Regions from separate parts of the Flavobacterium sp. MR2016-29 genome, predicted to be linked through region 2. Evidence: riboswitches for the same ligand, from Rfam matches in the RefSeq annotation. Region 2 holds a riboswitch; the other holds the start of a gene.
The links. A riboswitch is a leader RNA that binds a small molecule or an ion and turns the genes downstream of it on or off. The one in region 2 is predicted to bind S-adenosylmethionine.
Positions count from the first base shown of each region.

Region 1 (15,651 bases), on a different contig from region 2:
TTTAGATAAGTAGGAGTATCTAAAGTTTTTACCATATGTGCTACTTCTGAAATTCCAGAATTTGTATTTACAGTAAATACAGTTTTTCCAGATTCTCCTTTTTTAGTCGTAATAAGTACAACACCATTTGCACCTCTCGATCCGTAAATTGCAGTTGCATCTGCATCTTTAAGAATTTCGATGCTTTCGATATCATTTGGATTAATAATATTTAAAGGGCTGGTTGATTTTTGAGCGCCTCTAATTACTCGGTCTGATTGAACCTGCTCTTTGATATCGTCGCCGATATAAGGAACGCCATCAATTACATATAATGGCAAGTTGTCTCCTGCAATAGAGTTTGTACCACGAATACTGATATTCATATTGCTTCCTGCATAGCCAGAAGTCTGCGTTACAAAAACTCCGGGAGTTCTTCCCTGCAAACTCTGAAGAATGTTTGTTATAGGCTGTTTTTCAATATCTTCAGCAGTAATTTTTACAACAGATCCTGTAGAAGTTCTTTTTGTAGTGGTTCCGTATCCAATAATGACAACCTCATCTAATTTTGCTAAATCGGGCTGCATTTTGATTGTTATTGAAGTTTGATTTTCAACCGTAACTTCTTGGGTTTTATATCCAATATAAGATACTTTTAAGACATGTTTTCCTTTCGGCAAATTAATATAAAACTGTCCGTCAAAATCAGATATTCCTTGTTTGTTGCCACCAACAAGCGCAACGCTTACGCCGGGCAAAGGCAATCCGTTTTCATCTAAAATTTTACCAACAAGCGAATAATCAACTTCATTTGAATTTTCTGTTTTTGAAACTGTTGGAGCAGTTTTAGCAACTTCTTTTTTGTAAATCACAACATTTTTATCTACTTGTTTGTAGACCAAATTAGTGCCTTGAAGTACAGCGTCTAAGATATCACTAACAGTTCTGCGTCCTCTTGGTGTAGTAATTTTAGGAAAATCTTTTATGATTTGTGGCTGATAAGCAAACAGCAATCCAGTTTTATTTTCGATCGTTTTAAAAAGAGTCTTGATATCCTGATTATGAAGTTCAATATCTACAGATATAGATTCTAAATTCTGTCCGCTCATTTCGGTGGCAAAGACCATATGAGTACCACAGGTCAGTAAAAAGATGTGGAATAAGCTGATTCGCATGATCATAATTGTTTTTTTTGATAGGCGAAACAAAGAAGTGTTCTTTTCCCTATCAAACGTGGTTGTTTTACAGCGTAATTTCATAAATTTGCATGTTTTTTAATGGTTACTGGAATTAATTATTAAGAATCGTGGCCATCTGGTGTAGGAGCTAGATGGCTTTTTTTTGTTTAGTTTATAGGCTAGTTTTTTTAGGTTAATATTTTTTATCTATTTTTATTATTCACAGCCGTTTCCTTTCAGAACAACTGCGCCATTTTCGGTATAACGATATTCAGTTTCGATAACGCTGCAGATTACTTTTAAGATGTGATCAAGATCTTCATCATTAAGAAAACTTGCCGTAATTCTGCAATTTTTAATTTTTTCGTTAGATAATGTAATTGGCACTTTATATTTTTGAGAAATAAGCGAAATTGCCTCTTCCATGTTGATGTTGTCGAGAATTAAGTATTTGCTTTTCCATTCCATCACAATGACAGCATTCACTTGGTTTTGTTCGTACACAAGCGTATTTGTATTTACCTTAATCTGCTGATTAGGAGTAATTACGCCATATACTTTTTTAAGATCGCCAACCTGAACTTTACCGCGTTCTACAGTAACCTCAACTTCATCGGTATTGCTTTTGGCTTTAATATTAAATGCAGTTCCTAAAACTTGCGTTCTTACTTTTCCAGTATGAACGATAAAAGGTTTTTTCTCATTTCTTTGAATATCAAAATAAGCTTCTCCTGATAATGTCACTTCTCGAGTTTTAGTATCAAATTCATTTTGGTTGTATTCGATGCTGCTGTTGTCGTTTAAAAGTATGGTACTTCCATCTGGCAAATGTATAAGCTGTTTTCCGTGATACGCCAAAACTGGATTTACTTCTTCAGTCTCATTTCCTTTTGTTATAACAGGAACTGTTTTTTGGTTATAAACTAAAGCGTTTTTAACAGCAAAAAATATAAGAACAGTTGCTGCGATTGCAATTAAGGCACGTCTAATTTTTCTCGAATTTTCTTTTCTTGAAATCGGAATAACTTTAGTTTTTATATCAGATTCAGATTGCGAAAGGATAAATTGAAGGATATCGTCTCCCTTTTGTTTATCTAATTCCACATTATCGTTTTCTTTCAATAACAGCTGAATTTTTTCTTTTATGAAATCATCGTAAATTCCCTCTTGAATAATCTCCATCAGTTTTTTTTCTTCTGCCTCAGAGAGATTATTTTGAAGGTAATTTTCAAATAATTCTTCAAATACTTTTTTTTCCATTTATTTATAAATGTGAGTTAATACTAATTTATGGTAAGCTTGGGGGCTTTATTTTTTGAAAGAGCCATATTAAATTTAGGGGTAGCCTAAATAAATAATGATCTTTATTATAATGACGATTGAAAAATAGGGAGGGAGTAATCGAAAGTGAAAAAAATGTAAAAAAAAATAAATTTAGGTATAGTTCCTTGCTTATGGAAGAAGAATATAAAGCATCAAAAACAAAAGAATCGACATAAACATATTCATGTAAGGCGAAATTTTATGACGCACAAATTTTAATGCCAACGCCATATGTTTTTTTACCGTTTCTGTAGAAATTCCTAAATCTTCTCCAATTTTTTGGTGACTTAGTCCATCCCACTTGGCCATTTTGTAAATTTTTTGCTGTTGGAAAGGAAGCTGTTCTACAATTTGATTTAAAATAACATTATACTGATCGTCTTTTATAATCGTATCAGTATCGTTTGAAGAAGTATTAATGTGTTCAATTTCAGAAATTAAGGAAGTTTCTCTAGCTATTTTTTTAATCATATCGAAAATATGATTTCGAGATACAATAAAAAGATAATTTTCGATGCTGGCTATTTCGGCAAGGTTTTCATGATTTTGCCAAATTTTTAAAAATACATCTTGTACAGCTTCTTCTGCCAAAATTTTAGATTTTGTAATTTTTAAAGCTGTTGAAAAAACAATGTTTTTATATTGATTGTACAATTGTGTAAACGCCAGCTCGCTCCCTTGAGATAATTCATAGAGAAGTTTATTTTGCTCTGAACTGGAATTAATTGACATACTATAAACGTTTTATTCAATTTAGCAATATTATTTATTTTTTTTGAGACTTCAACAATAACTATCTATCAACAACTTCAGAAATGCTATTTTGATAATTTATGACTCTGATTATTGGAGTATTTAAAAAATAACTATTGTAATATTAAATAAGATTTAAATTGTGATTAACTCTGTTTTAAGTTTACATTATTGAATTGTAAGTTAACTCTTGTTTTAGTTGAGAAAAACAACAAGTTAGAGTTTTAAATTAATCGTTTTTTGAAGGATATTTATAAAATGATTCAAGTTTTTTATCTCTGACATTGTAATTTAAAAATGATTTAGAATCTAATTTACATTTGAAAGTTAATAAGATGAACAGTTTATTTAATAATACTTAATTGTTCAGTGATTTAATTTATTGATATTAAGTCTATAAAGTTCTTTTAAGATTTTATTTTTAAAATTTTAAAAAAAAACTTTTTTAAACTATACTAATTCTGTAGAATTTGTATATATTTGCATCAGCAAAGAAAATTTTGCATGACTTATCCAGAAAGACTGAGGGAGTAGGCCCTATGAAGTCTTAGCAACCTGTTGCCAAATAAGGTGCTAAATCCTTCCGCTTTGGCGGACAGATAAGAACGATTTCCTAAGAAAATCTGAATAAGCTCATTAATTATTTAAAACTTTTACAATTAAGATGAAGAATGAGCCATTATTTTTACAAGCTAGTCCCGAACACACTAAACTATCATTCACAGAAAACAAACTCATAGTTTTCCGAATGTGAAGCTGATAATTTTTAATCCCCTTTTTTCTGTTTTTACAACATTTGATAAAAGCCATTCCAAAAGTGACAGAAGAATTTTTTTGTCCAATTTTAAACTAAACGACAACAAATTATACTTAAAATTCAATTTAAAATCCAAACCAAATGAAAAAGATACTAATCGGTTTTGCTTTATTTCTTGGCTTTACCCAAACTCAGGCGCAAGAAAATAATTTACAATTAAAAGGAACTGTTATAGATACAGTAGCAAATTATGTTTACCTGCAAAAATTCCACAACAAAATGTTTACTACGATAGATTCAGTAAAAGTTGTAGACGGGAAATTTGCTTTCAAAACAAAAGTAAAAACTCCAGAACTTTATGGTTTAAGTGTTAATACAGAAAATTCGCCATTTTATATTTTCTTAGAAAAAGGTCCAATTACCGTAAAATTAAGTCCAAAGAAATATTACAGCGCTTCTGTGGTTGAGGGATCAGTTTCTCAGGAATTATTCGATGCTTATAGAAAAGAGAATGACATCGAAATCAGCAAATTTATTACAGAGCATCCAAATTCTATTGTTTCTGCCTATGTTTTATATCGAAATTGGTCGTACAGATTAACACCAGATCAAATTTTGGCAAATATAGCTTTGCTTGATAAAAGCCAGCAAAATACCACTTACGTGAAAGAACTAAAAGAACTTGTAACGGTTTTAAACGGATTACAGATTGGCAAAAAAGCACCAGATTTTACAGGTAAGAATCCTGAAGGAAAATCAGTTCAGCTTTCTGAAAATTTAAAAGGCTATACTTTAATCGATTTTTGGGCTTCATGGTGTGGACCATGCCGAAAAGAAAATCCAAATATTGTAGCTGCTTACAAAGAATTTCACGACAAAGGATTCAATATTGTGGGCGTTTCTTTGGATAAAAAGAAAGAAAACTGGGTAAAAGGAATTCAGGATGATGGTTTAAACTGGATTCAGGTTTCTGAATTAACCTTTTGGAACAGCACAATCGCTAAATTATATGGTGTAAGAGCAATTCCGGCTAATTATTTAATCGATTCAAAAGGAATTATTGTAGCAAGAAATCTTCGCGGAGAGGAACTTCAAACTACACTTAAAGCACTTTTAAATAAAAAGGTTTAATCATAAAAAGGAAATTTTCTAAGAGAAAAATAGATTAAAATTTAAATGATAAGGAAATGAATGCGATTGAGACAGAAACACAACAAATAGAATTAGAATGTTATTTTTCTAAATTTAGAGCAAATACAATTGGAGTTAATCATACTTTTAAATCGGTTTACGGCAAGCAAAAATTACTGTATGCAGATTGGGTTGCGAGCGGCAGATTATATGGTCCGATTGAAGATATCATGCTGACTAAAATAGGTCCGATGATTGCCAATACGCATTCATTTTCGAGTCAAACCGGAAAAACTTCAACGTATGCTTATCAGCATGCGAGAGAACTAATCAAAAAACATGTAAATGCCAATGCAACTGATGTTTTGGTAACTACAGGAACAGGAATGACGGCGGCTTTGTCTAAACTGCAGCGCTACATTTGTTTAAGAAAAACTGATACTACTGAAAACGAGAAAACAAAAAATGAAAATGAGCGTCCAGTTGTTTTTATTACGCATATGGAGCATCATTCGAATCAGGTTTCTTGGTACGAAACAATTGCCGATGTTGTGATTTTACCTCCAAATGAAGACAATTTGGCCGACCCTAAAATACTATCAGAAATCATAAAAAAATACGCAGACAGACCTTTAAAAATTGGTTCTTTTACTGCTTGCTCGAATGTTACAGGAATCATTACACCTTATCATGAACTGGCAAAAGTAATGCACGAAAATGGAGGTTTTTGCTTTGTAGATTTTGCTGCTTCTGCTCCGTATGTAGCAATAAATATGCATCCTGACGATCCAGAAGAACAATTAGATGCTGTTTTCTTTTCTCCGCATAAATTTTTAGGAGGTCCCGGAACTTGCGGTATTTTGGTTTTTAATGAACAATTATATAAATCTACTTATCCTGATAATCCTGGCGGAGGAAATGTAAAATGCACAAATCCGTGGGGAGGTTATTATTACAGTGATGTTATAGAAGTTAAAGAAGATGGCGGTACGCCTGGTTTTTTGCAAGTAATAAGAACAGCCTTGTCTTTAGAACTTAAAGATAAAATGGGAGTTCATAATATAAAAAAAAGAGACAAAGAATTACTTGATCTTTGTTATGAAGAATTGCAGAAAGTAGAGGGTTTGTCTCTTTTAGGTGATTTGGAAACAGAGCGAATTGGCTGTATTTCTTTTATAGTCGAAAATATTCACTATAACTTAATTGTCAGACTTTTAAATGATAGATTCGGAATTCAGGTACGTGGAGGGTGGTCGTGTGCAAGTACGTATGCACATTATTTATTTGATATTGATCAGAAAAAATCTGAAATAATAACAAATGAACTTCTTCAGAGAAATCAAACCAATAAGCCAGGATGGGTGCGTTTGTCATTGCATCCGATTATGACAAATGAAGAAGTTTTGTTTATTTGCGAAGCGATTAAAAAAGTAGTTTCAAATCATAAAGAATGGCAAAAAGATTATCGTTATAATCCTTCTACAAATGAATATGAAAGCAGTATTGAACAAGAAAATATTGCAGAAGATGTTAAAGAATGGTTTAAGCTGTAATGCTTAAACCAATTAACAAATAGATCATCAAGAACAAATTTTTTACAACATATAACGATTGGTCTTTTTTGAAAGATAAGAAAGTGCCCCTGTTGACCACAATGCTAAAAATATTAAAACAGGCTGAAAACACAATCTAATAAATCGAGATTGGTCTGTATCTAGTCCAAAGGCATCAGTTCCATTTAGATATTGAGCAATATTGCCTGGAAAAACCAAAACATAAAAAACAGCCAGTGCTATTCCAAATTCTATTTTGTATTTGGTTAAAAAAATCATTCCAATTCCGAGAATAATTTCTACAATTCCAGAGAGGATTACAACAAGATCTTTATCCAAAGGAATCCAATTTGGAACCTGAGCTTGAAAATCATCTCTTTGAAAAGTAAAATGTCCAATTGCGGCAGTTATCATAAAAATTCCCAGCAATATCCTGAAGAAATTTTGAGTTTTAGAAGTTTCAATAGTGCTCATAATAATGTTTTTTTAATAAATAAGTTTGTCAACCTATTGTTGAGTTTAATTTTTTAGTTCGATTTATTTAACAAGTTTTAAGCTCTCCAGCTGGTATACTTCTTTTCGAAGACCGCTACTAGAAAATCGATGATTTCTTTGATTAAAAATCAATTTAATATTCATCTTTTCGCAATAGCTTCTTCCTGTAAAGCTTACATCTTTATATTCATCGCCTAAAATACGAACATCAATAGGCAAAGCCTGAAGAATATCTTCGAGATCTTGTTCTGTCGTATATGGAATAATTTCATCTACAAATTTACAAGCTTTAAGCTGAATGTATCTTTCTACAACAGATTGTGTTGGTTTGTTTTTTTCAGGACGGTCTATCGTAGGGTCGGTTTGCAAACCTACGATTAGATAATCACAATGCATTTTTGCTTCCTCAAGCATACGCACATGGCCTGCATGAAGCAAGTCGAAAGCACTGAATGTAATTCCGGTTTTAGTTTTCTTTAGTTTCATTTTACATCTCATTAAATTGATTATCTAAAAAGGTTGAGTACAAAATCCATGATTTTGGTCGTGTTTTTAAATTTTGATGTTGCATTTTTAATAACTTCTAAATATTCGTGATGAGCAATTCTTTCGCCATTTGCATCCAAATCAAAAATTCCACAGTTAGAGTAGCTTTCTAAATTATCCCAATCTGGCCTGTCTGTAACTGGGTAAATACAAATACCGTTTAAATCAACTCCGTTTTCTTTGGCAATTAAAGATTGACTTATAATCTCTTCAATCCATTCTACTCGACCTGAGCCAAAATGACCTGTTTCAGAAATAAAAATCGGCTTTTTGTATCTTTCATGTGCCGCTTGCAGCAACTCAGAAAGTGGTGTTCTTTTTTGTTCTGTGTCTGGCCAATCCAGCGGTTCACTATTGGCTATCCATTGGCAGTTCCAATAATAATTAAAACCCAAAATATCCAGATAATCTTCAGATCCGCCAAGTTCAGGACACATTCTTCCGGCAATAATATCCATCGCCTGAAATTGATGTTCATTTAATTCAGATATATCCAAATTTTCCTGTTCATTCGCATGAATTTTCACTAACGGTTCTACCAAAATAATTACACATTCAGGATCAACAGTTTTTAAGGCTTTAATTCCAGAAATAGCCGCTTTACACAAATGATATTTAATATCCCATCCACTATTTACGGCAAATGGTACAGTACCCCGAACATCGCCAGAATGCCAAGACAAAAAGCTGATTTCATTAATTGGCACTACATATAATTCTTGAATGGAATTTTCATTATAAAAAGAAGCAAAAGCAACACACAAGGCGGTAAATCGGTCACAAAAATGCGGATGCGTTGGGTAAATATCGTCAGGGTAACCAAAGTGAATCAAATCCCAGATTTGCTGAATACCTATTTCTTCAGCCGCTTTCATACGGTTATACACTTCAGTGAAGTCAAAAAAACCAGGAGATTTTTCGACTTCACTCCAGCAAATTCCTTCACGTACTGTTTTTATTCCAATAGCATACAACGCTTCATAGTCTTCGTATACGCGAGTATCGTGCTGTGTTTCTTTAAGAAGATTTATTCTTTCGCCAGATCTATTAATATGATCTGCGCATTCAAAACCTCCCATGAAAAAGGTGTTAAAAAGTTTCATTTAGCCAGCAGTTTTATAATTCACTTTATTTTTATTCTCAAGAGTATCAAAAAGATCCAGTGCATTTTTAAACGCTTGATCCATGTTGAAATATTTATAGTTAGCCAATCTTCCAACGAAATGAACATCAATTAGTTTTTCAGCCTCAGCTTTGTATTTTGCGTAAATTTCTTGATTTCGCGGATTCGGAACAGGGTAATAAGGTTCTCCTTCATCTACCGTAAATTCTCTTACGACAGTTGTTTTGTCTGAAACTTGATTTCCAAAATGTTTATACTCGATTATTCTGGTAAAATCAACTTCGGTTCCAGGATAATTAACAACTGAATTTTCCTGAAATAATGCCGCATCAAAAGTTTCACTAACAAAATTGATAGAACGGTATTCTAATTTTTCTGTCATACTGTGCTTAAAATCAAAAAAGCGATCAACAGGTCCGGTATAAAATAATTTTTCGTAGCCTTTATATTCCTCTTTTACATCAAAATAATCGGTTTCCAGTAAAATTTCAATGTTTGGATGGCTCAATATGTTTTCGAATAATTGTGTGTAGCCGCCTTTTGGCAAAGCCTGATATTTGTCAGAAAAATAACGGTCATCGTAATTATGACGAACAGGAATACGTTCTAAAACAGAAGCATCTAATTCAGCAGGATATTTGTCCCATTGTTTTTTGGTGTAATGCTTAAACATTTTTTCATAAAGTACAGGGCCAACACGATTTAAAACTGCTTCTTCGCCATTTGAAGGTTTTTCGATAGGAGTTCGGTTTTGTTCAAGCCAATTTCCCATCTCTTCTTCAGACTCGATTTTGGTTTCAAACAATTGGTTTACAGTGGTAATGTTTACCGGAATCGGAACAGTTTTTTCATCAACTCTTGCAATTACTTTATGTTCCCAAGGATACCATTCTGAAAATTGGTTGACATATTCCCAAACCGATTCTTCATTGGTATGAAACAAATGAGCTCCATATTTTGAGACCAAAATGCCATTGTCATCAATATAATCATAGCAGTTTCCTGCAATGTGATTTCGTTTTTCAATAATTAAAACTTTTTTGCCTATTGAGGCGTATTTTTCTGCAAGAACGGCACCAGATATGCCGGCTCCGATTATTAGTATGTTTATATGCTTCATTTTGTAAATTCTTTAATAATGGATTGCATTTTTTCTGCAGTAGCATCCCATGAAGTGTTTTTTAGTATTTCATGATATTTTGCCTGCAAGGATGAAGTGGCTCTTTTATCAAATAAAGAAGTAATTGCATCAGTAAATTTGTCCGCATTTTCTACAAGGCTTACACAATTGCTGTAATCGCGTTCGACATCGTGAATTTTTGTAGATATAATAGGTTTTCCAGCCGCCATATATTCTAATGTTTTGGTTGGGCTGATGTATTTTGTAGCATCATTTATAGCAAAAGGCATCATAGCAATGTCAAAAGCTTTTAAATAGTTTGGCAATTCATTGTAAGATTTCATTCCCAAATAATAAATATTTTCTTCTCTTGGAAGATCAGATTCGTCAATTTTAGCTAGCGGGCCAATCATTACGAAGAAAACTTTAGGCAGTTTTTTTGCTGTTTCTTCTATTAATTTCAAATCAATACGTTCATCTATAACTCCAAAATAACCTACAATAGGGGTGTCAATATTTGCAATGTCTTGTGGAATTTCGATTCCGTTTAACGCTTGTGCAAAATGTTTTTCGTCAACAGAACTCGGAAAACAATATACATTAGAGTGCGATTGTTTTTTAGATTCGTATAACGATTTTCCTCCTGTAAATACGATATCAGCATTAGCCATTAGGTATTTTTCCTGATGAATTAAATACTCTGGAGCACCTTTAAACAATGAAAGTTCATCCATACAATCATAAACTACAGTTTCGAATTCAAAGAAATCTAATAAAGGAGTAAACGAAGCCGAATAAAACCATCCAATACTTGGATTACTGTTTTTTATATAGTCAGGCAATATTTTAGCAATCGATTCGATGTCTTTTACTTTTGGCTGTAAAACATGAAGATTGTCATTTACAACAGTAAGATTTGCAGTATTTTCTTCTTTGCTGTCATAGCTTATTGGTTCCTCAATCAATAAAACTTTCATATTATCTGACATTCTGCTGATAATATGCTGCGGGCGCTGATAAACAAATTGCCATCTTAAGTGGCAAAAAACGATCATATCGTAATTTTGAGCAGTTTCATTATTTGCAGAAACTATTTTGTTTTCATTTTTTTTTGGGTCTTTTAAATTTGTTAGCATGACATTCTATTTGTTTGATTAGAATAAGGGTTTTAGATAATTAGCTTTAGTTAGTTCTGATTAACTATTAGAAAAAGCTAACCAAAAGTAGATAGGATATACACTATTAAATTATATGATTATCTAAGTTTGTTATAGAATTAATACATTGTTAACTCCTGATTACTAAAGGTTTAAATAATGTAATCTTAACTGATAATCCTATAAGAACTTAGGTCGATTGTGATTATACATTTGACAAACAAATTTTAAAACTATAATCATGAAAGATTCAAACACAAAAACCGCAACTAAAAAGGCAACAGGTACAACTGCTGCAAAATCATCAAAAACTACAACTTCAAAAACGGCAACGTCAAAAACGGCTGCACCAAAAGGTACTGTAAAAGCTAAATCTTCAGCAGCTGAAGGGTTAAGAGAATTATTTGTAGATTCATTAAAAGATATCTACTGGGCAGAAAAAGCTTTGACAAAAGCATTACCTAAAATGGCAAAAAATGCAACATCACAAAATCTTATTGATGCCATCAACGATCACCTTACTGTAACTGAAGGACAGGTAACTCGTTTAGAGCAAGTTTTTGCTTCTGTAGGAGAAAAAGCATCAGCTAAAAAATGCGATGCAATGGATGGCCTTATTAAAGAGGGTGAAGGAATTATGGAAGAAACAGAATTAGGTGCTGTTCGTGATGCTGGAATTATTGCAGCGTCTCAAAAAATTGAGCACTACGAAATTGCTACTTATGGAACTTTAGCTGCATTTGCTAAAACTTTAGGAGAAGATGAAGCTGTTGAATTATTAGTTCAAACTTTGAACGAAGAAAAAGAAGCAGACATTACACTAACTGAAGCAGCATACAATACAATTAATTTTGATGCTACAGAAGAAGAATAGTCGAAAACTCTTCTACCTAAAAAAACCTGCAATTTTAAATTGCAGGTTTTTTTATGTTTAGAAATAAAATTAATTGTAACTTGTTAATATTGTAGTAGTTATAAATAATAATGTAACTAATAACGAATGAATCCGTTTAATTTAGTGCTATTACAAACTATAAAAACATTATTATGAAAACGCTATTCAAAACCAAAATGGCACTTTTAATTGTCGTAGCTGGCCTTGCATTTTCCTGCAAAAAAAATGAAACCGCTCCAGCCGATAATTATACAAACGAAGCAGATACTGCGGTAACAACGGTTGACAGTATTGGACCAAATGCTGATACTACAAATGTAAATGCAAGTACAACAGGAACAACTGGCGCGACTGGAGAAGGTTCAACCGGTTCTGGCTCTGCAGGAACAACTCAAAAAGGGAATAACTCTGTTCGAACAGATTCTTTAACTTCAAAGAAAGCAAGTAATTAGAGGTTGATTTTATTGAAACAAAAAAACCTGCGACGAAATGCGGCGCAGGTTTTTGGTTTTATATATTTAGTCTGTTAGTGTGACTCTAGATACGATTTAAAATTTGTAATATCATCTTTTACCAATTTTTCAAAATATGGATTTAAAAGTTTTGCAGCGCTTTCGCCAGCAATTCCAAGTGGTGCTTGATACGAAATGGTTACATCAATTTCTGTCGCATTTCCTTTTGATTTAAATGTTACTTTTCCAACATTTTTGACTGCTGCTTCTTCTAAAGATTGCCAGCTCAAGAATTTTTCTTTTTCATCTTTAATGATTTCGGCTTTCCAGCTTATTTTTCCAATGCCACCAGGACCTTTTGCCGTCCATTTTGATACAGTAAAGTTTATAGGCTGCACAGATTCTAGATGATTCATGAATTTTGGCAGATTTTCGACATCACGCCAAAAAGCATATACTTCGCTTACAGGCTTATTGATTACACTGTTTACACGAATATTAATATTTGAAGCTTTGTCATTTTTTAAATGGTCTACGGCATCATAAACGGGGCAATATCCAGAAAGACCTCGTAATAACATTGATCCTCCAGTACCAATTTTAGTAATGTTTTTTTTCTCTGCAGCTAGACCTTTGTATAATAAATAAGAACCGCTTGTAATCATTGCAATTCTTTCTAAAGCAGATACATTAGTTTTAAGTTTAGACGTTTTTTGTTTTTGTGAATTTATCGGAGATGCAATTTGTGTTTCCATGATTTCTTTTTTTATGAATAATTGATGTTGAATTAATTATAAGAATTCAAAACTAGTATTTATAGCCTGTTAAAAATTACAGCTTTAGCTTCATATTTTATATGATTGCCAGTGGTTTTTTATATAAGAATTTACTTTAATATTATAAGCCTAAACACTTTTATAGTAGTTAATTAGCTATTATTAATTTTAAAAAGTAACATTATGAAAGCAGCCGTAATTCATGGTCCCGGATCTGTAAAATACGACACAGTCGATGATCCAAAAATTAAAGAGAAAGATGATATAATTTTAAAAGTAACCTCAACAGCGATCTGCGGTTCTGATCTGCATATTTATTCTGGAGGGTTGCCTCAGCCTAGACCAATGGTTTTAGGGCATGAGTTTATGGGAATAATAGAAGAAGTTGGTGCTGGGGTAACGCATCTTAAAAGAGGAGACCGCGTTGTAGTGCCGTTTCCTATTGCGTGTGGCAACTGTTTTTTTTGTAATCACGATGTTCCAGGAAATTGCGAGCATAGCAATCCAGAACATTACGGACCAGAAGGCGGTATATTGACAGAAAAGGGCGGTGCTCTTTTTGGATATACAGATTTATATGGTGGTTATGACGGAGGACAGGCACAATATGTTCGCGTTCCTTATGCGAATTTTGGACCAAGAGCAGTTCCGGATGATTTAACAGATGAGCAATTGCTTTTTTTAACCGATATTTTCCCAACGGGATATACAGGCGTTGATTGGGGAGAGGTAAAAGGCGGTGAAACTGTAGCTATATTTGGCTCAGGTCCAGTTGGACTTATGGCAGCGAAAAGCGCTTGGCTTCGCGGAGCAGCGCAAGTTATTGTGGTAGATACATTGCAATTTAGACTGGACAAAGCAAAAGCCACAACCGGATGTACAACAATACTTTGGGAAGATGGCGCAAAAGAAGTTGTAGAACAAATTCGCGAACTGACTAATGGGCGAGGAGCAGATGTATGTATTGATGCAGTGGGTTTTGAGCCAGACCGAAATTTTGCCGATCGTTTTAAAGCAACTATAAATTTCGAAAAGGGATCGACTAAGGTATTGGAAGCTTGTATGAGTGCTGTGAGAAGAAGCGGTATTGTATCTGTACTTGGTGTTTATCCTGTAAACTATGATAATTTTCCGCTAGGTCAATTTTTTGATAAGGGTATTACGCTTAGAGGAGGACAAGCACCAGCGCACAAACATATAGACAAACTTTTGGAATATGTTGTAGAAGGGAAAGTAAAACTTGATGATATTATCACGCACAGATTACCGCTTTCTGAAATTTCTCATGCCTATGATATTTTTAAGAAAAGAGAAGATGGCTGCGTAAAAGTAGTTCTAGATCCTTGGCAATAAAATTTTATACAAAAATGAAATCCTAAATTATGCATTGAATTGCTAATTTAGGATTTCATTTTTAAATATAGTAGCGCAAGGTTTTAGTTCAAATCGATTTTAATGCTACTTTTTCCGCACACTTCATACTTGTGCATTTTTTTTGTCTTTTTACTTTCTTTTAATACTTCACCATTTGCTTCAAGTTTAATTTTAGTATCAGCAGTTTTATTAAGGATGATAATGTTTAAATTGCAAATCATTTCTTCACTGCCATCAAGATGAAGAGTTACTGAATTTCCTTTTTTAGAATATTGCGTAATTGGGTAATCGATAAAAAGTAAAAAATCTTCGTTGATTTTTATGTATTGTCTTGGTACAACTCCAAATGCTATTCCTGCGCCATATACTTCTTGACCTACTTGACCGCTTTGTTCCCAGCCATTATATAAGTCTTCTACAGGTACCCATAAATCTGGCTGCAATTCACCCGTTTTAACTTCTTCTGATAACATCTCTTTTGGAAGCATTAAAGGATAATAATACGGAATTCTGTTGATGGCATATTTTACAAATTCAGGAATTAATATTCGCAATGCAGGCAAAATATCTATTCCTTTCGCCTGAATCAAATATTCTGATAAAGCGGCATAAACTTCCATTTCTTCATAAGCAGCAGTATATGGTGCGTCATTGAGAGGGAATACACAGAAATAGTTATTATAATTTTTTCCAAATCCGTATTGGCAGTCCCAAATCTGCATGTTTTTGAACAAGCCCGCAAGACATGCGTAACTAATATCGAGATATAATTTTTTATTGGTGATTTTATACAATTCTAATAAAGCACCTGCTGCAAAGGCAGTATTATTAGCCTGATAAAAAATGTTAGATCCTATATCAGTCAGTTTTTTTGCTGCTTTTTCTGCTTCGTTCAAATACCGTTTATCATTGGTTAAACGAAATATCAAAAGCATTAAATGTGCGTATGAACCTGGTACATCTTTTTCTCCGCCATCTCCTGGTGCGGTTTCTTTTTTAATAACTTCAAAAGTTTCCATATCATAAAAAACCGGCCATT
Region 1 is NZ_JADKPU010000008.1:126,943-142,593, forward strand. It holds gene IR010_RS16600 (TonB-dependent receptor) at 1-1,160, opposite strand, end outside; gene IR010_RS16605 (FecR family protein) at 1,374-2,417, opposite strand; gene IR010_RS16610 (RNA polymerase sigma factor) at 2,610-3,212, opposite strand; SAM riboswitch class I at 3,740-3,839, shown strand; gene IR010_RS16615 (TlpA disulfide reductase family protein) at 4,132-5,121, shown strand; gene IR010_RS16620 (aminotransferase class V-fold PLP-dependent enzyme) at 5,178-6,674, shown strand; gene IR010_RS16625 (hypothetical protein) at 6,717-7,148, opposite strand; gene IR010_RS16630 (adenylyltransferase/cytidyltransferase family protein) at 7,212-7,655, opposite strand; gene IR010_RS16635 (hypothetical protein) at 7,676-8,818, opposite strand; gene glf (UDP-galactopyranose mutase) at 8,819-9,958, opposite strand; gene IR010_RS16645 (glycosyltransferase) at 9,955-11,094, opposite strand; gene IR010_RS16650 (ferritin-like domain-containing protein) at 11,357-11,989, shown strand; gene IR010_RS16655 (hypothetical protein) at 12,163-12,462, shown strand; gene IR010_RS16660 (SRPBCC family protein) at 12,537-13,217, opposite strand; gene IR010_RS16665 (zinc-dependent alcohol dehydrogenase) at 13,422-14,591, shown strand; gene IR010_RS16670 (hypothetical protein) at 14,675-15,651, opposite strand, start outside.
Region 1: linked by a shared signal. The riboswitch ahead of IR010_RS16615 (TlpA disulfide reductase family protein) and the one ahead of IR010_RS15745 (alpha/beta fold hydrolase) in region 2 are both predicted to bind S-adenosylmethionine.

Region 2 (15,651 bases):
TGGGAAACCAATTTTAGAGAATTAGCTGTTCCTTTTAAAATAGAAGATATTGTTGAATTTGCAAAGGAAAACGAATTCGAAAATTTAATTGCAGTCGACGCTACCGCCAGCGACGAACTGATTGGGCATTACAACACATTGATTCAAAACGGCTTTAATATTGTAGCGGTAAACAAAAAAGCGAATACATTGCCACTTAGTCTTTATAAAGAAATAAGAGAGAATCTGAAAAAATACGACAAAGAGTTTTTGTATGAAACCTCGGTAGATACAGGTTTTCCCGTCTTGCAAACGATAAGAGATTTGTATTATTCGGGCGAAAAGATTACAAAAATCAGAGGTGTTTTTTCAGACAATCTGAGTTATGTTTTTAACCGATTTTCTTCTGAAGAAACTTCTTTTTCTTCTGTTTTAAAAGATGCTAGTCTGCTTGGTTTAATGCGTGCTACTTTCAAAGAAGATTTATCCGGAAACGATACGGCGAAAAAACTGCTTATTTTAACGAGGGAAATTGGGAAGGATTTTGAACTTTCAGATATAAAAATCAATTCTCTTATAAATCAAGAACATTTAGAGAAAAACGGAATACTTAATAAAGAAGCAATAGACCGATATTTTAAAATCGCAAAAATCACTCAAGCCGACAATCATGTTTTGAGATATGTAGGAGAATTTGATATTGAGCGAAATTTATTAGAAGTCAAATTAGTTTCAGAACCTATTACATCTGCAATCGGACAATTGAAAGGTTCAGATTCTATTTTTGAAATTTATACACAATCGTATTCGGCGGTTCCAATTGTAATTCAGAGCGCATCACCATGTAAGCAGGCTATTTCGAGAGGAATTATAACAGACATTTTAAAAGTAGCTGAAAAAATAAAAAATAAAGAAACGATTTGGCTGTAGTGGATTTATATTAGTTAGTTCTTTGATATTTTGAAACAGAAAAATTATGATTTTATTTGTAGGTTTAAGCTTATAAATAATAAAAATGACTTTTTGTAAGATGTTTTTTAACGTTTAAATCATGTTTTTTAACGTTTTTTGTAATTAATTGCTTGATAGTCACTTGGATTATTGAAAAAATATTCGCACATTTGTAATACCTAAAAACTACCAAAAACAAATTTAGTTATCTAATAATAGTTATGCAGATCGAATAAACAGTTGACTATAATATTATTTCTTAGATTTTTTGAAAAGAATAAAAAGTAAGAATGTGTCAAGAGTTTCGAGAAGCTTATTAAAAATATAAAAATGCAAAATTTTTTAAAAATAGCAAGTAAATCACAGATGAATAAATCCCTACAGATGAACATGAACAAGATGTTTAATGTCGCACTTATTTGTGTACGCGTCTGTTGATACTAAAAGTATATGTAAGTTTTAAAAACTTAAACCCTTTTGGTATTAAAACCCAAAAGGGTTTTTTTATTTCATCAGGTTACCATAACAAAAAAACAAAGAAAAAATAAAGATTATAAAACGCTAACAAACTTAAACTTAAATATTATGAGCACATTAAACTACATAACCAAAACGTTTTCTACATTGAAAAACTTAAGAACGAAAAGAAACAATCCGCCACCGCCAACAAATGAATTGATACATCCAAGATTTGGAATAACGGAAACGGATAAAAAAGAAATTAAAAAAGAACCAAATTCTTTATTGTTTTTGATGTATTCAAAAGAAAATGAAACACTTTTTATCTAACTCAAAAAGTATTATAAAATAAGGGTAAACCTGCTTAATTTTACTGAGCAAATTGTTCGGTAATTTTTTGCGTACATTAGTTTTGGTTTGAATTATGTTCAGCAAATTCCGGAATCAGTTTCGATAAAATTTGTTTGTTTAAGAAATTAGTAGTTAATTTGCACCTTTAAGTTCAAAAACGTATTGAAATGTTATAAAGAAAGGACGAGGGATTAGACCCGATGAATCCTTAGCAACCCTTCGCTAAAGCGAAGAAGGTGCTGCATTCTACCACGCCCAAACGTGGAAAGATAACAACAAGAATTTTTCTAGTTTCACTCTAGACTTTTCTTTCTAATATTTCCACATACAAATCAATTAATAAAAGATTTGAAATTGGAAAATATACCAAGTCCCATTATAATTCAAGATTTCATCACAGAAAGTGGTGCACTATATCCGTTAGTACCCTTAAGTTTTACACTTTCTGGTTTGCCGTTGCACAGTGCTCCAATCGTTTTGGTCAACCATGCCTTAACAGGAAACGCTCAGGTTACAGGCGAAAATGGGTGGTGGAACGACTTAATTGGCGACGGAAAAACAATTGATACAAGCAAGTACACCATTCTGGCATTTAATATTCCAGGAAACGGGAATGATTCGTTTATAGTTGAAAATTACCAAGATTTTACGGCTAGAGATGTTGCGCGCATTTTCATAAAAGGAGTTAAAGCTTTAAATATTGAGCAGTTGTTTGCTATAATCGGCGGTTCTGTGGGTGGCGGTATCGCTTGGGAAATCTTGGCTTTGGAACCCAACATTGCCGAAAATTTAATTCCGATTGCAACCGACTGGAAATCGACCGACTGGATGATTGCAAATTGCTTTTTACAGGAACAAATCCTGAACAATTCCTCTAAACCAATAGAAGATGCAAGAATTCATGCAATGTTGTGTTACCGTTCTCCTGAATCATTCAAAGAAAAATTTAAACGAACCATTAACCAAGATCTTTTGATTTTTAATATCGAAAGCTGGCTGGCGCATCATGGTAAAAAATTACAAAAAAGATATCAATTGTCATCTTATAAATTGATGAATCAATTGCTAAAAACCATAGACATAACTCGAAATAGTGATGATTTCGAAACCTTATTGTCGAAAACAACTGCATCGATTCATATTATCGGAATCAATTCGGATTTGTTTTTTACACCAAAAGAAAACCTGGAAACTTTTCAGGAATTAAAGAAATTTAAAGAAAATGTTTTTTACAGCGAAATAGATTCGGTTCACGGACATGACGCTTTTTTAATCGAGTACAAACAATTAGATCATTTACTTGCCGATATTTTTAAGGCAGAAACAATAGCAAAATAAAATGAAAATATTAAAATTTGGAGGTAAATCGTTATCAAACGGAGAAGGACTAAACAAAGTCGTTTCAATCATTTCAGATAAAGTAAATCAAGGCGAGCAAATTGCCGTTGTCGTTTCGGCACGCGGTAATGCGACAGACGAATTAGAAGACATTTTAAGAATTGCAGCTAAAAATGGAAATTACAAACCTTTGTTGGAAAGCTTTAAAGCCTATCAAATTTCAGATTTCCCGCAAGTCGATTTATCAGAAGAGTTTACTATTTTAGACAAACTTTTTGAAGGTGTAAGCTTAATTGGAGATTACAGCAATAAAATTAAAGATCAGATTTTATCAAAAGGAGAATTGCTTTCGGCTAAATTACTGACTTCAATTTTAGTTGAAAAAGGAATTCCTGCGAATTTTGTTGATACAAGAGAATTGCTCAAAACCGATTCGAAATTTGGCGACGCACAGCCTTTAGAACAGCTTTCTAAGAAAAATGTTATCAATTATTTCAAATTGCATAATGGTTCAACAGTAAACATCGTAACAGGTTTTATTGGTTCAAACAACAACAATGACACAACGACTTTAGGAAGAAACGGAAGTAATTATACGGCATCTTTAATTGCTAATTATTTAGATGCCGAAGAACTTCAAAATTTTACTCACGTTGACGGAATCTACACAGCAAATCCTGATTTAGTTGCCGATGCTAAAAAAATCGAATATTTGTCGTTTAACGAAGCGAACGAATTAGCGAATTTTGGAGCAACAATTTTGCATGCTAAAACGATAATTCCTTTGTTGGAAAAAAATATTCCGCTTCGTATTTTAAATACATTCAATCACGAAAACCGCGGTACTTTAATCACTTCAGATTCTGCTAAAGAAGGAATTAAAACGCTTTCTGTTTTAGAAAACGTTTCGTTAGTAAATCTTGAAGGCCGAGGATTACTTGGAAAAGCTGGAGTAGATGCCCGAATTTTTAAAGTAATGGGCGATCATAATATCAGCGTAAGTATTATTTCGCAAGGTTCTTCAGAAAGAGGAATCGGACTTGTTGTTGCTACTGATAAGGCTACAACTGCAATGGTTGAATTAGAGAAAGAATTCGAAAACGACTTTTATTCTAAAGACGTAAATCAGATTACAGTAACCGATAATGTTTCGGTAATTTCGATTATTGGCCAGGATTTAAGTACTTTTCATAAACCATACACTGCTTTAATCAAAAATAAAATTGTTCCGATATTATTCAACAACACTGTAACGGGTAAAAACGTGAGTTTGGTTGTTAAAAAAGAAGAATTAAACAAAGCCTTAAATGTTATTCACGGTGAAATCTTTGGTGTTTCTAAGAAAATAAACATCGCGATTTTTGGTCACGGATTAGTAGGCGGAACGTTAATCAATCAAATTTTAGAATCGGCTTCAGCTATCGAAAAACGTAAAGATGTTAAATTGAATGTTTTTGCAATTGCAAATTCTAAAAAACTGCTTTTAAACAAAAACGGTGTAACTTCAAGCTGGAAAAATGATATTGCAAGCAAAGGAGATGGTTATACTATTCAAGATATTATCGCTTATGCAAATGAATACCATTTAGAAAATTTAATTGCAATTGATAATACAGCAAGTGCAACTTTCGTTGAAAATTATATTCCGCTTATAGAAAGCAGTTTCGATTTGATTTCATCTAATAAAGTAGCGAATACTTTGAGTTATGGTTTTTATAAGGAAATAAGAAAATCTTTAGCAGAAAATCAAAAGAATTATTTGTACGAAACCAATGTTGGTGCAGGTTTGCCTTTAATTGATACTATTAAATTATTGCATCTTTCTGGTGAAAACATCACAAAAATTAAAGGCGTTTTCTCCGGAACATTGAGCTATTTATTCAATAATTTCTCTGCAAAAGATGTTCCGTTCAGCCAGATTTTGCAAGAAGCAATTGACAACGGATACACAGAACCAGACCCGCGTGAGGATTTATGCGGCAACGATGTGGGAAGAAAATTATTAATTCTGGCAAGAGAATTAGATTTGCAAAACGAGTTTGAAGAAATCTCAATTCAGAATCTTATTCCAGAACATTTACGTGATGGAAACGTTAGCGATTTCTTAACCAAATTAAAAGAATTTGACCCAATTTACGATAAAATAAAAGCCGATCAAAAACCAAATCACGTATTAAGATACATTGGCGAATTGTCTGGAGATTTACAAAATGATAAAGGAAATCTGGAAGTAAAATTAGTTTCTGTTCCTTCAGATACTGCTCTTGGCGGCTTAAAAGGTTCAGATTCTTTCTTCGAAATTTATACAGAATCGTATGGAGATCGCCCGATTGTTATTCAGGGAGCTGGTGCAGGTTCTGCTGTAACAGCAAGAGGCGTTTTTGGAGATATTTTAAGATTGTCGGATAAAGGATAATACGATTTTAGAGTGCAAATTTTAGACTTGAGATTTTAGATTTACAAGACTATAACAAAACAAAAAAATAACAACACAATGAAAGTAACTTTAAACAGAGTAAATGACGCATTTCATTTTAAAGTAAAAAATGAACGCGGACACGTAGTTGACGTTGACAGCAGAGCCGAATTCGGTGGAAGCGATTTAGGCGCCAGTCCGATGGAGCTTGTATTAATGGGCGTTGCAGGATGCAGTGCAATTGATATGATTTCGATTTTAAAAAAACAGCGTCAGGAAATTACTTCTTTTAATGCTGAGGTCGAAGGAACTCGCGTACAGGTTGACGAAGCAAAACCTTTTAAGGAAATCGATGTGATTTTCTATTTAGAAGGCGATATCATTCCTGAGAAAGCGCAGCGCGCCGCACAGCTTTCTTTCGAGAAATACTGCTCAGTTGCGAAAACTGTTGAACCAACAGCAACCATTAGCTACAAAGTTGTTTTAAACAACGAAATATTATAAGAATTAGTCAATTAGATAATGCTATAATTGAATAAGTGATTAGACTCGTTTTGGTTTAGATTTTAAGTTTGGTTTGAAATTGAAACTTGAAACCTCAAACCTGAAACAAAAAAAAATAACAACACAATGAATAAAGAAGAATTTGGTTTTGAAACTCAAGCCATAAGAACACAATTAGAAAGAACTCAGTATTTAGAGCATTCGGTGCCATTATACTTATCGTCAAGCTTTGTATTTGAAGATGCCGAAGATATGAGAGCTTCTTTTACAGAAGAAAAAGAAAGAAACATTTACAGCCGTTTCAGCAATCCTAATACAACAGAGTTTGTTGACAAAATTTGTAAAATGGAAGGTGCAGAAGCTGGTTATGCTTTCGCAACGGGAATGGCAGCAGTATATTCAACATTTGCGGCTTTGTTAAATGCTGGAGATCACATTGTTTCTGCAAGCAGCGTTTTTGGTTCTACGCATGCATTATTCGTTACTTATTTTCCAAAATGGAATATCGAAACTTCTTATTTTGAGATTAATAAGCCTGAAACGATCGAAGCTTTAATCAAACCAAACACGAAAATATTATACGCAGAATCGCCTACAAATCCTAGTGTCGATGTAATTGATTTGCAATTGTTAGGAGATATAGCGAAAAAACACAATTTGATTTTAATTATCGACAACTGTTTTGCAACGCCTTATATTCAACAGCCAATTAAATTTGGAGCGCATTTAGTCGTACATTCTGCAACTAAATTGATTGACGGTCAAGGCCGAGTTTTAGGTGGTGTTACAGTAGGAAGTGAAGATTTAATCAGACAGATTTATTTATTCTCAAGAAATACAGGTCCGGCTTTATCTCCGTTTAATGCCTGGGTTTTATCAAAAAGTTTAGAGACTTTGGTCATTCGTGTAGAAAGACACTGCGAAAATGCATTGAAAGTGGCTGAATTTTTAGAATCGCATCCAAATGTAAACAGTGTAAAATATCCGTTTTTGAAATCGCACCCACAATATGAAGTTGCGAAAAAACAAATGAAATTGGGCGGCAATATTATTGCTTTTGAAATTAAAGGAGGGATTGAAGCAGGAAGGAAATTTTTAAATAAAATAGAGCTTTGTTCATTATCAGCAAATATTGGCGATACAAGATCAATTGTAACGCATCCGGCATCGACAACACACAGTAAATTATCTGAAGAAGATCAATTGGCTGTTGGGATCACGCAAGGTTTAGTTCGTGTTTCTGTTGGTTTAGAAACTGTAGAAGATGTTATTGCTGACTTAAGACAAGCGCTGTCTTAAAATATTTAAGACTTTAGTTTTCAGGGCTTCGGTATCAGATTTTAAAACCTGAGATTTATCAAATAACGATTTTTGACTGTAAATTTAGTACTGTTAAAAATCGTTATTTTATTTTAGGTTATTTCAGTAAAAAGTATATTTTTGTTAATAGCGAAATCAAAAAGTATTCATAACCAAAAACTTAAACCCAACCACACATGAGTAATTCTACTTACATTTTAGATGAACATTTATTAGTATCAGGCGGAGCACGCTTTTTAAATTACATTATAGATCTTGTTTTTTTTCTATTTCTTTTCTTTGCAATCTTAGTTCTAATTGGCCTTATTAACGGATTATTTGGTTTAAACTCAGTTAGTCTTTGGCTTGACGGATTGGGCGATTTTGGATGGAATTTTCTTTTTATTTCAGGATCACTTATTTATTACAGTGTAATGGAAGGATTGTTTGGAAGATCTATAGGTAAATTTATTACAGGAACTATTGTAGTAGATGAAAATGGAGAAAAACCAAGTTTCGGAACTATTTTTAAAAGAAACTTATGCCGTTTTATTCCTTTTGATGCTCTTACTTTTTTAGGCGGTTCAAGAGGCTGGCATGATTCGATTTCTGATACGTATGTAGTAAGCAAAAAAGGTTTAGACGAAAGTGTGAAGTCATTTCATGAATTCAATTTAATTGGTGTTCAGGAAGTAAATTAGTTAAACTATACTAATTTAGTAGAATATACTTATCTAATCTGTTATTATTCTCGCTCAAAAATCATATTTTTGTTGCATAAAATATAAAGCATGTATGTTTTGTCTAAAATCTAACATACATGCTTCAATCTAAAATTTATATAAGTGCTTTCAAAGAAAACAAAATACGGAATTAAAGCTTTAACTTACTTAGCCAGACGCGAAAACAATGAACCAGTACAAATTGCTGAAATTGCCAGAAGCGAACATATTTCAATTAAGTTTTTAGAAAGTATCTTATTATTGCTTAGAAACTCTGGTTTTCTAGGCGCTAAAAAAGGAAAAGGCGGTGGTTATTACTTGATAAAAGATCCAAAAGATATCAGTATGGCCAAAGTTTATCGTATTCTCGAAGGTCCAATTGCGTTGCTTCCGTGTGCAAGTCACAATTTTTATGAAAAATGTGATGATTGTGATGACGAATCAACTTGCGCAGCAAGACGCTTAATGACTGAGGTTAGGGATAATACGCTTAAAATTCTCGAAAGTAATTCTCTCGCAGACATTGCTTTTTAATCGATAAAAATTATCAAAAAAAATTTTGAATTTAAAAAAAAGTGTTACTTTTGCAAAGTAATCTACTAAGCCGATAGGATAATGGATTTTAAAAATGAAAAAAAACATAGCAATATGGAGAAGGAACTGAAACTAAATAATGTTGGTATTAAGTCTGATACGTCAATAAAAGAAAAATTATGGGTTGCTATACCTATTATTTTATTGGTAGGCTTGTTATCTACGCTGATATACAATCATTATGCTGAATTTTCCTGGAACGGATTTGTAAGCGGTTTTAATCAAGAACTTCTTGTCTTTTTCTTAATTGGTGTTTTTGCACAATTAGTAGATGGTACATTAGGAATGGGGTATGGAGCAACTTCTACTTCATTTTTATTAGCATACGGAGTGCCGCCGGTAGTGAGCAGTACAGCAGTTCACGTTTCGGAAATGTTTACAACGGGTGCATCGGCGCTTTCACATCACCGTTTTGGAAATATTAATAAAAAACTGGTAAAGCATTTATTAATTCCAGGTGTGTTAGGTTCGATAACAGGAGCTTATTTATTATCTGATGTAATTAATGGAGAAATTATTAAACCATTTATTGCAGTTTACATGATTGTTTTGGCCATTATTATTATCAAAAAGGCACTCAAAAAGACAATTGTAAAGAAGAAAACTAAAAAATTAAGCATTTTAGCCCTTTTTGGAGGTTTTATGGATTCTGTTGGCGGTGGCGGCTGGGGACCAATCGTGACTTCAACATTATTAGGAAGAGGAAGAAATCCACGATATACAATTGGTTCAGTAAATGCGGCTGAGTTTGCAATTTCATTTGCAAGTGGTATAACATTTATGCTTTTTGGTGGTATTCATGGCTGGCAAGTAATCATTGGTTTGATTTTAGGAGGCGTAATAGCTGCTCCGTTAGCTGCTTTTTTGGTAAACAAGATTAAGAGAAAGCCAATGATGGTGGCGGTGGGGATTTTAATTATATTACTGAGTTTAAAAACATTATCAAAATTATTATAGTACGCTTAGGAAGGAGAATAATATGAATGCAAAAGATATAGAAGTATTATTAGATATAACAAAAGATTTTTCTCTTGAAGAAACTTTAAAATTTTTAGCTAATCAATACCCAGATAAGGTAATTTTTTCGACTTCGTTTGGTCAGGAAGATCAGGTAATTACAGATTTTATTGCAAAGAGCAATCAGGATATTACCATTTTTACACTTGACACAGGAAGATTATTTCAAGAAACTTATGATGTTTTTCATAAAACATTAAAAAAATATAAAAAACAGATTGAAGTTTATTTTCCAGAAGCAACAGCGGTGGAAAATTTATTGCAGCAAAAAGGGCCGAATAGTTTTTATGATTCGGTTGAAAATAGAAAAGAGTGCTGTTTTATTCGAAAAGTCGTTCCGCTTAGAAAAGCTTTGGCAGGAAACTCAGTTTGGATTACGGGTTTAAGAGCCGAACAATCAGAGAATAGAAACGATCTACAGTTGTTTGAATACGATGGAGGTTTTGAAATCATCAAATTCAACCCGTTATTAAAATGGACTTTAGAGGAAGTTGAAACTTATTTGCAAGAAAACAATGTTCCTCAAAATGTCTTGCATAAACAAGGTTTCGTAAGTATTGGATGCGCACCGTGCACTAGAGCAATCTTTCCGGGAGAAGATATCAGAGCCGGAAGATGGTGGTGGGAATCCAGTCATAAAGAATGTGGTTTGCATAGCGCTAAGAAAGAGTAAAGAAGCAAGAGGCAAGACTTCTGCAGAGGATAGAATAAAGTTTTTAGAAGAAAGAAGCAAGAGGCAAGACTTTTTTTAGAGAATAGAAAATAGATTATAGAATAAAGAGTGGAGATTTTAGATGAGGTGACAACTTGAAACCTGAAACCTAAAACTTGAAACTATCAAAATATCAAACAAAAAAACAATGAGTTCAGTATTAAAAACAAACGCTTTAGAGAGTGAAGCAATATACATTTTCAGAGAAGTAATTTCACAGTTTGACAAACCGGTTTTACTTTTTTCTGGAGGAAAAGATTCTATAACATTAGTGCGTTTGGCACAAAAAGCATTTTTTCCTGCAAAGATTCCATTTCCTCTTTTACACGTTGATACGGGACACAATTTTCCTGAAACAATTGCTTTCAGAGATAAATTAGTAGAAGAATTAGGTTTAGAGCTAATCGTTCGTAATGTTCAGGATGCTATTGATGAAGGAAAAGTGGTTGAAGAAACTGGTAAATATTCAAGCCGTAACAGCTTACAGACGACAACACTTTTAGATGCAATTGAAGAATTTAAGTTTGATGCTTGTATTGGCGGTGCACGTCGTGATGAAGAAAAAGCAAGAGCAAAGGAACGTATTTTTTCTGTTCGTGATGATTTCGGACAATGGGACGAAAAAAATCAGAGACCTGAGTTGTTTGATGTTTTAAACGGAAAAATAGAAAATGGACAAAACGTTCGTGTTTTCCCAATTTCAAACTGGACAGAATTAGATGTTTGGAGTTATATTGAAAAAGAACATATTGAAATTCCGTCAATCTATTTTTCACATAAAAGAAAAGTTTTTTTGAGAGACGGTTTAATCTGGTCGCATTCTCCTTATGTGTATCAGGAAGAAGACGAACAAATCGAAGAACGAATTGTTCGCTTCAGAACCGTTGGAGATATGAGTTGTACAGCCGCAGTTGAATCTTACGCAGCAACAATTCAGGAAGTCGTGGGAGAAATAAGAGAATCAACCATTTCTGAAAGAGGAGCCAGAATTGATGACAAACGTTCTGAAGCTGCAATGGAAAAGAGAAAACAACAAGGGTACTTTTAATTTTTTTAGTAAGAAGTTAAAAGTTAGATGTTAGAAGTTAACAACAGAAAGTAAAATTCAAAAAAACATACAGATTTAAACTTGAGTTCAAGAGGTAACTTAAAACCTGAAACTTGAAACAAAAGATTTTAAACCTGAAACAAAAATATTAGAATGGAAGTTTTAAAAATAGCAACAGCAGGAAGTGTAGATGATGGAAAAAGTACTTTGATCGGAAGATTATTGTACGATACAAAATCATTGACTACAGATAAAATAGAAGCAATCGAAAAAAGCAGCAGACAAAAAGGATACGATTATCTTGATTTTTCTTTGGCAACTGATGGTTTAGTAGCAGAAAGAGAGCAAGGAATCACAATTGACGTTGCGCATATTTATTTTTCGACTGCAAAGAAAAGTTACATTATTGCCGATACTCCAGGTCACGTAGAATATACAAGAAACATGGTTACAGGAGCTTCGACTTCTCAGGTTTCGATTATTTTAATTGATGCTAGAAAAGGCGTTATCGAGCAGACATACCGTCACTTTTTCATCAACAATTTATTGAGAGTAAAAGAGGTAATTGTTGCTATTAATAAAATGGATTTAGTGGATTACTCAGAAGAAATTTTCAATAAAATCAAAGCTGATTTTCAGGCATTAAATGCAAAAAGTACTTTTAAGGAACAAAACGTAAGTTATATACCGTTAAGTGCAATTAATGGCGGAAACGTAGTTGACAAATCAGAAAATATGCCTTGGTACGATGGACAAACCGTTTTAGAACATTTAGAAGGATTGCATGCTTCAGATGTTTTTGAAGCTGGAAAAGCACGTTTCCCGGTTCAAACTGTTATTCGTCCAAAAACAGAAGAATACCATGATTTTAGAGGTTACGCAGGAAAATTATACGGAAACTCAATTAAAGTTGGAGATGCCGTAACGGTTCTTCCTTCATTAACAGAATCAAAAGTATCTAAAATTCACTTTTTCGATAAAACATTTGATGAAGCCGTTGCAGGATCTTCGATTACAATCGAATTAGAAAATGATATCAATGTAACGAGAGGAGATATGATTGTAAAATCAGATGAACTTCCAAAAATTGAAAAAGATATTATTACGACAGTTTGCTGGATGGATAGTAAAAAACTGGTTCCAGGAACAAAGTATTTAATACAGCATAATACGAATAGAGTGTTGGCAAAAGTAGAAAGTATTAAAAATACAATTGCAACTGATTATTCAGGAACGACTGAAGCTTCGCAATTAGCCATTAATGAAATTGGAGAAGTAAGCATTAAATTAAGCAAACCGTTATATTTTGATTCTTATAATGAAAACAAATCAAACGGAGCTTTTATCTTAATTGATACTGCAACGAACACAACAGCAGGAGTAGGATTCATTCGATAGTGATAGTTGATGGTTTTTGGTTGATAGTTATTCTTCCAGCAAACCAACAACCAACAACTGACAACCAACAACTAAAGAGAAATGGAAAGTTTTAGAACAGAAATAGAAAATCCGATAGTTCAAAGAGAGATTATCGAATTAGAAAAAAAGATTCATTTATTCCGTGGAGGAAAAATTGATGATGAGCGTTTTCGCAGTCTTCGTTTAGCGCGCGGAATCTACGGACAGCGTCAGGAAGGCGTTCAGATGATTCGTATCAAATTGCCTTATGGTAAAGTTACCAGTGAGCAATTAGTGCGTATTACACAAGTTTCTGATGAATATTCTACTGGACGTTTACACATTACAACGCGTCAGGATATTCAGATTCACTACGTAAGTCTAGACAGAACACCAGAGCTTTGGGCAGATTTGGCTAAAGACGATATCACACTTCGTGAAGCTTGTGGAAACACGGTTAGAAATATTACAGGAAGTGAGTTAGCAGGTGTAGATGTAAACGAACCATTTGATGTTTCGCCTTATGCACACGGACTTTTTCAATATCTGTTAAGAAACCCAATCTGTCAGGAAATGGGACGTAAATTCAAAATTTCGTTCTCTTCTTCAGACGAAGATACCGCTTTGAGTTATTTACACGATTTAGGATTTATTCCGAAAATTAAAGATGGGCAAAAAGGTTTTAAAATCATGTTTGGAGGAGGTTTAGGATCTCAGCCAGCACATGCAGAATTGCTTTCGGAATTTGTTCCGGTAAACGAAATCATTCCAACAGCAGAAGGAATCATTCGTATTTTCGACAGATACGGAGAACGTGCTAAAAGAATGAAAGCACGTATGAAATTCTTAATCAAAGAAATAGGAAAAGATGTTTTTCTTGATTTGGTTGAAAAAGAGAAAAAAGCCATCGCTTTTGAAACTTATGAAATTGATACAACCGCTTTTGAAGGTCCAATTCCAGAACCATTATTAGAAGCTCCACAGATTACGATTGAAGATACTGCAGCTTATGAAGCCTGGAAAAAATCGAACGTAATTAAGCAGAAACAAGAAGGTTATTACGCGATTGGTATCAAAGTTTTATTAGGAGATTTTTATACGGATAAAGCCAGATTATTAGCGGCATTAATTAAAAATTACGCAGCAAATGAATTACGTTTTTCATTGCGTCAAAATATTGTAATACGTCACGTAAAAGAAGAGAATCTTCCTTTCTTTTATCAGGAATTAGCCAAATTGAACTTTGTTCATTTAGGGTATAATTCTACAGCAGATATTACAGCATGTCCGGGAACTGATACTTGCAATTTGGGGATTGCAAGCAGTACCGGAATTGCAGAAGAATTAGAAAAAGTTTTAAATGCCGAATATCCTCAGTATTTAAACAACCGCGAAATCGAAATCAAAATTTCTGGCTGTATGAATGCCTGCGGACAGCACAATATGTCTGCAATTGGGTTCCAAGGAATGTCAATCAATTCAGGAAAATTAGTTGCTCCGGCTTTACAGGTTTTATTAGGCGGAGGAAGATTAGGAAACGGATCAGGACGTTTTGCTGATAAAGTAATTAAAATTCCAAGCCGTAGAGGACCAGATGCATTACGTACCATCTTAAATGATTATGATGCCAATGCAAACGGAGAAAAATTCTTGAATTATTATGATGCAAAAGGAGAGAAATATTTCTATGAAATTCTAAAGCCTTTCGCAGATGTTACCAATTTAACAGAAGCTGATTTTGTAGACTGGGGTAACGCAGACAATTACGTAAAAGCAGTTGGAGTTGGAGAATGTGCCGGAGTAGTGATCGATTTAGTAGCAACTTTATTGTTTGAAGCTAAAGAGAAATTGATTTTGGCTCAAGAATCTTTCGACGAGAAAAAATGGCCAGATGCTATTTATCATGCTTATGCAGGATTTGTAAATGGAGCAAAAGCTTTGTTATTGTCTGAAAACGAAAAAACAAATAATCACGCAGGAATTGTAGACTTGTTTGATACCATTTTTATTGAAAAAAATAAAATAGAATTAAACTCAACTTTTAAAGATTTGGTTTACCAAATCAATAAAAATGAACCATCTGAAGCTTTCGCTAAAGATTACATTGCTCAGGCAGTAGTTTTCTTTGATAAAATTGAAACTTTCAGAGCTCAAGAATTAGCAAATGCTTAATATAAAACCCAAAATAACTTTAGTCGGTGCAGGTCCGGGCGATCCTGATCTACTTACGCTCAAATCTGTAAAAGCATTGGCTGAAGCCAACGTGGTTTTATATGACGCTTTGGCCAATGAAGAAATTCTGGATTACGCACCTAAAAATGCAATTAGAATTTTTGTTGGAAAAAGAATCGGAAATCATGCCTATACGCAAGATCAAATTAATCAACTAATTGTTGATAATGCTTTGACATACGGAAATGTAGTCCGACTAAAAGGCGGAGATCCATTTATTTTTGGAAGAGGAAGCGAAGAAGTTGATTTTGCGGAAAGTTTCGGAATCGAAACAATTGTTGTACCCGGAATTTCATCTGTAGTTGCAGTTCCTGCAAGTCAGGGAATTTCGATTACAAAACGCGGCGTTTCAGAAAGCTTTTGGGCCATTACCGGAACAACTTCCGACAGGAAATTATCTGCAGATGTGGCTTTGGCAGCTCAATCTTCTGCAACTGTTGTGATCTTGATGGGAATGCACAAATTACCTCAAATTATCGATTTGTTTCAAAAAGAAAATAAAGGAAATTTACCCGTTGCAATCATCCAAAAAGGAACAACAGCAGATGAAAAAGTTGGCGTTGGAACAGTAGATTCGATTTTAGAAGTTGTAAAACAAAAAGAATTAGGTTCACCAGCAATTATTGTTTTA
Region 2 is NZ_JADKPU010000007.1:169,177-184,827, reverse strand. It holds gene IR010_RS15755 (aspartate kinase) at 1-909, shown strand, start outside; gene IR010_RS15750 (hypothetical protein) at 1,516-1,719, shown strand; SAM riboswitch class I at 1,908-2,016, shown strand; gene IR010_RS15745 (alpha/beta fold hydrolase) at 2,089-3,078, shown strand; gene thrA (bifunctional aspartate kinase/homoserine dehydrogenase I) at 3,080-5,494, shown strand; gene IR010_RS15735 (OsmC family protein) at 5,573-5,998, shown strand; gene IR010_RS15730 (trans-sulfuration enzyme family protein) at 6,125-7,297, shown strand; gene IR010_RS15725 (RDD family protein) at 7,495-7,998, shown strand; gene IR010_RS15720 (RrF2 family transcriptional regulator) at 8,143-8,553, shown strand; gene IR010_RS15715 (sulfite exporter TauE/SafE family protein) at 8,668-9,570, shown strand; gene IR010_RS15710 (phosphoadenylyl-sulfate reductase) at 9,593-10,303, shown strand; gene cysD (sulfate adenylyltransferase subunit CysD) at 10,491-11,390, shown strand; gene IR010_RS15700 (sulfate adenylyltransferase subunit 1) at 11,544-12,788, shown strand; gene IR010_RS15695 (HEPN domain-containing protein) at 12,870-14,960, shown strand; gene cobA (uroporphyrinogen-III C-methyltransferase) at 14,953-15,651, shown strand, end outside.